2 regions of the Terribacillus sp. DMT04 genome follow, and region 2 is predicted to be linked to the other one. Evidence: predicted binding sites of a transcription regulator. Region 2 holds the regulator's gene; the other holds the start of a gene.
The links. The regulator CtsR, encoded in region 2, represses protease genes until heat stress. The targets are predictions, from matches to a motif close to ATGGTCAATAAAGGTCAAACA.

Region 1: a site for CtsR is predicted at 1,285-1,305, ahead of KS242_RS04495 (ATP-dependent Clp protease ATP-binding subunit). Genes of this name have one in related genera too.

What each region holds. Positions count from the first base shown of each region.
Region 1 is NZ_CP077639.1:835,854-839,279, forward strand. It holds gene mbcS (acyl-CoA synthetase MbcS) at 1-1,093, shown strand, start outside; gene KS242_RS04495 (ATP-dependent Clp protease ATP-binding subunit) at 1,396-3,426, shown strand, end outside.
Region 2 is NZ_CP077639.1:137,948-141,373, forward strand. It holds rRNA gene KS242_RS00720 (23S ribosomal RNA) at 1-99, shown strand, start outside; rRNA gene rrf (5S ribosomal RNA) at 352-464, shown strand; gene KS242_RS00730 (MgtC/SapB family protein) at 601-1,296, shown strand; gene KS242_RS00735 (CtsR family transcriptional regulator) at 1,424-1,882, shown strand; gene KS242_RS00740 (protein-arginine kinase activator protein McsA) at 1,904-2,434, shown strand; gene KS242_RS00745 (protein-arginine kinase McsB) at 2,434-3,426, shown strand, end outside.

The DNA.
Region 1 (3,426 bases), 700 kb from region 2:
AACAGTACAAACTACGAGAGACGACTTAGCATTGCTGTCTTATACGAGCGGAACAACAGGTAATCCAAAAGCGGTCGTGCATACACATGGCTGGGGATATGCGCATTTGCGCACAGCTGCTGAAAATTGGCTATCTGCTTCTGAAGGAGATATCGTATGGGCAACAGCTGCACCAGGCTGGCAGAAATGGGTATGGAGTCCTTTCCTTTCCGTATTAGGAACGGGAGCAACTGGCTTCGTTTATATGGGACGTTTTGATGCGAAAACGTATCTTTCTTTATTAGAGGACTATAAAATCAATGTGCTTTGCTGCACGCCGACCGAGTATCGTCTCATGGCGAAAGTGACGGATCTTGGCAGCTATAATTTAAATGAGCTGCATAGTGCGGTTTCTGCTGGTGAACCATTGAATAGAGAAGTAATCGACGTATTCCAAAAGCACTTTAACATTATTGTGCGTGATGGGTATGGTCAGACAGAGAGCACATTGCTCTTAGGTATTATGAAAGGCATGGAGCCAAGACCAGGCTCTATGGGTAAACCGACTCCAGGAAATGAAGTAGTTGTCATTGATGAAGATGGCAACAAAGTCAAAACAGGTGAAGTCGGCGATATCGCTTTGAAGCTCGATAGTCCTGCTTTGTTCAAAACTTATTTCCGTGAGCCAGAACGCCGAGCAGCAGCGGAACGCAATGGCTATTTCGTTACAGGTGATCAAGCATCGATTGATGAAGACGGCTACTTCTGGTTTGAAGGACGCAGCGATGATATTATCATCAGCTCTGGATATACAATTGGACCGTTCGAAGTAGAAGACGCTTTAGTGAAGCACCCTGCTGTTGCAGAATGTGCTGTCGTAGCAAGCCCAGATGAGATTCGCGGGAATGTCGTCAAAGCATTTATCATTCTGCGCGAAGGTGTTGACGAGAACAAGCCTGGTCTTGTGAAAGAGTTGCAAACACATGTAAAAAATACAACTGCACCATACAAGTACCCACGAAAAATTGAATTCGTCAAAGATTTGCCGAAAACTTCTTCTGGTAAGATCAGACGAGTGGAACTTCGCAACAATGAAAGACGAAACGCGAAATAAATAAAAACTGCGCTATATAGCAGTGCAGGCTGTCGAGTAAATCTCGGCAGCCTTTTTTGTTTAGGTTTATTTCTAATGAAAATAGTGAATACGGTGAAAGTAGATGCTGTCAACATTCTGCTATAAATTAGTTATGTCCATATCTAACTGCTTATCTAAAATAATTATAAAAAAGTAATGCAAAAGACTTGAAAGTCAAAGAAGGTCAGACTATAATAGATTTACAAGGTCAAAGATAGTCAAAGTCAAATTGACGCTTGGCCAAATAAAAGATTTAACCTAATTGGGGAGGTAATTGTAATATGAAATGTCAACATTGTGGTGAACGAGAAGCAAATGTAAACTTGTTAATGCAATTCAATAACCAAAAACAGCAATTACAGCTCTGCCATACTTGCTATAATGAAATAAAAAATACATCTAAAAACCCAGCTGGTTTCGCTTCTAATGGCGGAACAATGGATGATTTCTTTAAAAATATGTTCGGAGGATCGCAGTCCGGTTCTCAAGCTGGCGGAAATCAGCAAGCACAAGCAGGCGGTAATGGTCGCGGTGGATTGCTTGATTCACTTGGCAAAAACGTAACAGACGGTGCGCGAGCGGGTCTGATTGATCCGGTTATTGGTCGTGAACAAGAAGTGAAACGCGTCATTGAAACACTAAACCGACGCAATAAAAATAACCCAGTTCTAATCGGGGAACCAGGGGTAGGTAAAACAGCTATAGCAGAAGGACTAGCTCTGCAAATCATCGAAGGTAATGTCCCTGTGAAGCTGCAAAACAAAGAGATTTACTTGCTTGACGTTGCATCGCTCGTTGCTAACACAGGGATGCGCGGACAGTTTGAAGAAAAAATGAAACAGCTTATTTCTGAATTGCAGCAGCGTAAAAACGTCATTCTGTTCGTTGACGAAATCCATTTGTTAGTAGGTGCTGGTACTGCTGAAAGCTCGCAAATGGATGCAGGGAATATTTTGAAACCTGCACTTGCTCGCGGTGAACTCCAGTTGATAGGTGCTACAACATTAAAAGAGTACCGTCAAATAGAGAAAGACGCAGCGCTTGAACGCCGCTTCCAGCCAGTTATGGTCAAAGAACCAACAACAGAGCAGGCGATCGAGATTCTAAAAGGGTTGCAAGAAAAATACGAAGCGTACCATCAAGTTGCTTACAGTGAAGATGCAATTATTGCCAGCGTCAACTTGTCTCAGCGTTATATCCAAGATCGTTTCTTGCCGGATAAAGCAATTGACTTGCTTGATGAAGCAGGCTCTCGCATTAACTTACTAACAGTAACAACCGATGAAGACGCTATCCAAACGCGTCTTGCGCAAATCTCTAAAGAGAAGGAAGAAGCAGCAGCGCGTGAGGATTATGAACGTGCCGCGTATCTTCGTCAGGAAGAGATTCAGCTCGAACACAAGCTGGAAGAGCCGAAGGATGAAGAAAAAGGCAAAGTGACAGTTGAAGTCATCCAGCAGATTGTAGAAGAAAAAACAGGTATTCCTGTAACAAAGATTCAATCTGAAGAACAAAACAAAATGAAAAACTTGGCTGCCAATTTGTCCAGCAAAGTAATTGGTCAGCAGCAGGCGGTTGAACGAGTGGCTAAAGCAATTCGGCGCAGCCGTGCTGGATTGAAATCCAAACAGCGCCCGATTGGTTCTTTCCTCTTTGTAGGTCCGACTGGGGTAGGTAAAACAGAGCTTACCCGAGCGTTGGCAGAAGAGATGTTCGGAACGCGCGAATCGTTTATTCGGTTAGATATGAGTGAGTACATGGAGCGTCATTCTGTGGCGAAACTAATTGGTTCTCCTCCTGGATATGTAGGGCATGAAGAAGCAGGTCAGCTCACAGAGCGTGTACGTCGTAACCCTTATACAATCGTGCTTTTGGATGAAATAGAAAAAGCACACCCAGATGTACAGCATATGTTCTTGCAAATCATGGAAGATGGTCACTTGACGGATAGCCAAGGCCGGAAAGTCAGCTTTAAAGATACTGTCATTATCATGACAAGTAATGCTGGTACAGGAGATAAACAGAATTCTGTCGGCTTTACAAATTCAAGCAACGAAGCGGTATCTGTTATGGAGAAGCTTGGCGCTTACTTTAAACCAGAATTCCTAAACCGTTTTGATTCTATTATTAGCTTTGATGAATTAAAAGAGGAAGACCTCGTACAAATTGTCGAGCTTATGATTGGTGACTTGGCTGCCAATATGAAAGATGAAGGCTATCAGCTTGAAGTAACAGAAGCTGCAAAACTCTTCTTAGCGAAAAAAGGCTATGATCCACGATTTGGTGCTCGCCCATTACGCCGGGTTATCCAA
Region 2 (3,426 bases):
GAGTAAGATCCCTCAGAGACGATGAGGTAGATAGGTTCGAGGTGGAAGCGTGGTGACACGTGCAGCTGACGAATACTAATCGATCGAGGACTTAACTAAAAACGAAAAGCGGAAAAGGCCGTTTAGAAACGTAAGGATAAGCAAGAGGCCGTAAAGGGGAATTTTCCCTTGGAGGGCTATTGCTTATACTGGAGTTTCTGGCCTTTGGAGCTGGATCTAGCTCAACGCAGCTAGACGTTAGTAAGTCAACGCCAAAGACCAAGCACTCCGGTGCTTGGCAGCGCATGAGATGTAAAAGCATGAAGTTTCTTATCTAGTTTTGAGGGTTCATTCAATTGAATCTTTGAATTGTCTGGTGGTAATAGCGAAGAGGTCACACCTGTTCCCATGCCGAACACAGCAGTTAAGCTCTTCAGCGCCGATGGTAGTTGGGTTCGCCCTGCGAGAGTAGGACGCTGCCAGGCAAGATGAAAAGCTCCCGATGAGTTAGTGACTAACTTATCGGGAGCTTTTTTGTGTTGCTTCTATACTTCCTGTAACATATGCTCATACTTATTAGTTAAATTTCATATACTTCATAGAGAAAGAAGGGAATCGGGAATGGAACATTTATTTAATGATCAATCACTAACAGTAATGATGAAAATTATCATAGCAGTGTTTCTCTCTGGTGCAATTGGCATGGAGCGAGGAATGGGAAATCACCATGCTGGTTTGCGTACGCATATCTTGGTTGGAGTAGGATCCTGCCTCATGATGATTCTTTCCTTATATGGCTTTACAGCCTTTAGCGAGGAACATGGTTATGTACAATTTGATCCTGCTCGGATACCTTCCTATGTTATTAGCGGGATAGGGTTCTTAGGTGCAGGTACAATTATTGTAAACGGTTCAACGGTTAAGGGGCTCACAACAGCAGCATCTGTCTGGACGGTAGCTGGACTGGGGTTAGTTATTGGGGCCGGTATGTATATGGAAGCCGTCTTTACAACTGTTCTCATTTTATTGATCTTAATCTTTCTAAATAACTTTGAAAAGATGTTTCTGGCGAATAAAAAACAGAAAGCATACCAGCTTGAGATTGAGTTAGATAAAGACGAAACGGTTACACCAATTATGGAAGTATTGGAAAGCCATCATTTAGCGCTTGCAGATATGAAAATGAAAAAGCAGCATGATGGTCGTAAAATGTTATATGTGGGGCTGGAAACGCGGCAAGCATTAAATGAAATGAAGCTCTTTGAGGAATTAACAGACATACCTAATATCCGCACAGTTAGTACTGCGAAAAGTTAAAACCCTTTTGAGGGTTTTTTTCTGTTATTCGAGGCTATGCTAGAAAGGAAGAGTTTTGCATTCCTTCTGCAAAGCGTATATAATAAAGTCAAAGATAGTCAAAGTCAAAAGAAGGGAGGCGGCATGAGTGAGCAACATATCTGACATAATCGAAGCATACTTAAAGAACATTCTGCAATCTGCAGATGAACAGGAAGTGGAGATTAAGCGGAGTGAAGTAGCTAATCGTTTTCAGTGTGTGCCATCCCAAATTAATTATGTTATCAAAACAAGATTCACTGTTGAAAAGGGCTATTTAGTTGAAAGTAAGCGCGGCGGCGGTGGTTATATACGTATTATTCGGGTAAAACACCATACAGCAGCAAGTTTGATAGACGAAGTAATTGCTATGGTCCAACCACGCGTAGCACAGCAAACGGCCAACAGTGTGATTGAAAGGCTAGCAGAAGAGAAAATTCTGACAGAGCGAGAAGCGAAGATTATGTTACGAGCAACAAGCCGGGATACATTAGCCTTTCCGTTACCGCTTCGCGATGAGGTCAGGTCTCGTATCTTGGTATCAATGCTGACTGCTATCAAGTATTAGTCAGATAAGGAGGACGTCTTGATGGAGTGCCAAGAATGTCATATAAGACCGGCAACCTTGCATTTGACAAATGTCATTAACGGTCAGAAAACGGAGATGCACGTATGCGAACAATGTGCAAAAGAGAATGGATATGTATCGTATGGTCAAGAAGGATATTCTTTGCATAACCTATTATCCGGCCTATTTCATATGAATCCTTCTACTATTCAAGATCATAAACAGTTCTCCCAATCGGCAACAGCTCTTGCTTGTCCGAAATGCGGGCTGACTTATCATGAGTTCACTCGCGTAGGGAAATTTGGTTGTGCTTCCTGCTATGAAACTTTCGAGGATAACTTAAATCCGATATTTAGACGCGTACACAGCGGAAACACAAAGCATGAAGGCAAGATACCAAAGCGAATGGGAAGCGGTATTGAGAAAAAACGCAAGATTGCAGCTTACCGGGAATCCATGCAGGAATACATTCAGGCGGAAGAATTTGAGAAGGCAGCAGAAATCCGCGATAAAATCCGCCTTCTGGAACAGCAAGAAGAGGAGGAAAGCTGATGTCGCTTGAGAATTTTATGAGTGATGCAATTAGTCCGTGGATGAAAGAAAATGGACCTGACTGCGATATTGTCATGAGCAGCCGAATCCGTCTTGCTCGTAATTTCGAGAATCGTTCCTTTCCGCTCATCGCCAAAGCAGAGGAGTTAGATGACGTACTCGAGTTCTTTCAGGAGAATTATCAAGATACTGCTTTTGACCATCAGGGATCACTGCAGTTCATTCGTATAGCAGATCTCTCTCCGATAGAAAAGAAAGTACTTGTCGAAAAGCATCTGATTAGTCCGCATTTAGCAGAACATGCGGAAGAGGCAGGAGTTTTGCTTTCTGAGAGCGAACAAGTCTCTATTATGGTAAATGAGGAAGACCATCTGCGTATTCAGCTGTACTTGCCAGGCTTTCAACTGCAAAAAGCATTGAATAAAGCATTTGAAGTTGATGATTGGCTTGAGCAGAAAATAACCTATGCTTTCGATGAAGAAAGAGGTTACCTGACTACCTGTCCAACAAATGTTGGCACGGGCCTTAGAGCTTCGGTTATGATGCACCTGCCTGCTCTTACGATGACGCACCAAATGAACCGCTTGACCCCAGCTATTAACCAGCTTGGTTTAGTTGTTCGCGGTATCTATGGGGAAGGAAGCGAAGCACAAGGCAATATCTATCAGATTTCTAACCAAATTACGCTAGGCAAATCAGAACAAGATATTGTAGAAGATTTGGAGAGCGTAGTTAGTCAGCTGATTGAACAAGAGCGGCAGGCACGCGAGACATTAACGGAGGAACTGAGCATTCAGCTGGAGGATCGTATCTTTCGTTCCTATGGTACATTGCAGTACAGCCGGATTATTGAATCGAAGGAAGCTGCAACGTGTTTATCGGATGTTAGATTAGGTATCGATCTTGGGTATATAGAAGATATGCCGCAATCTATACTTAATGAATTAATGGTTTTGATTCAGCCAGGCTTCCTGCAGCGTTATGCGAAGAGA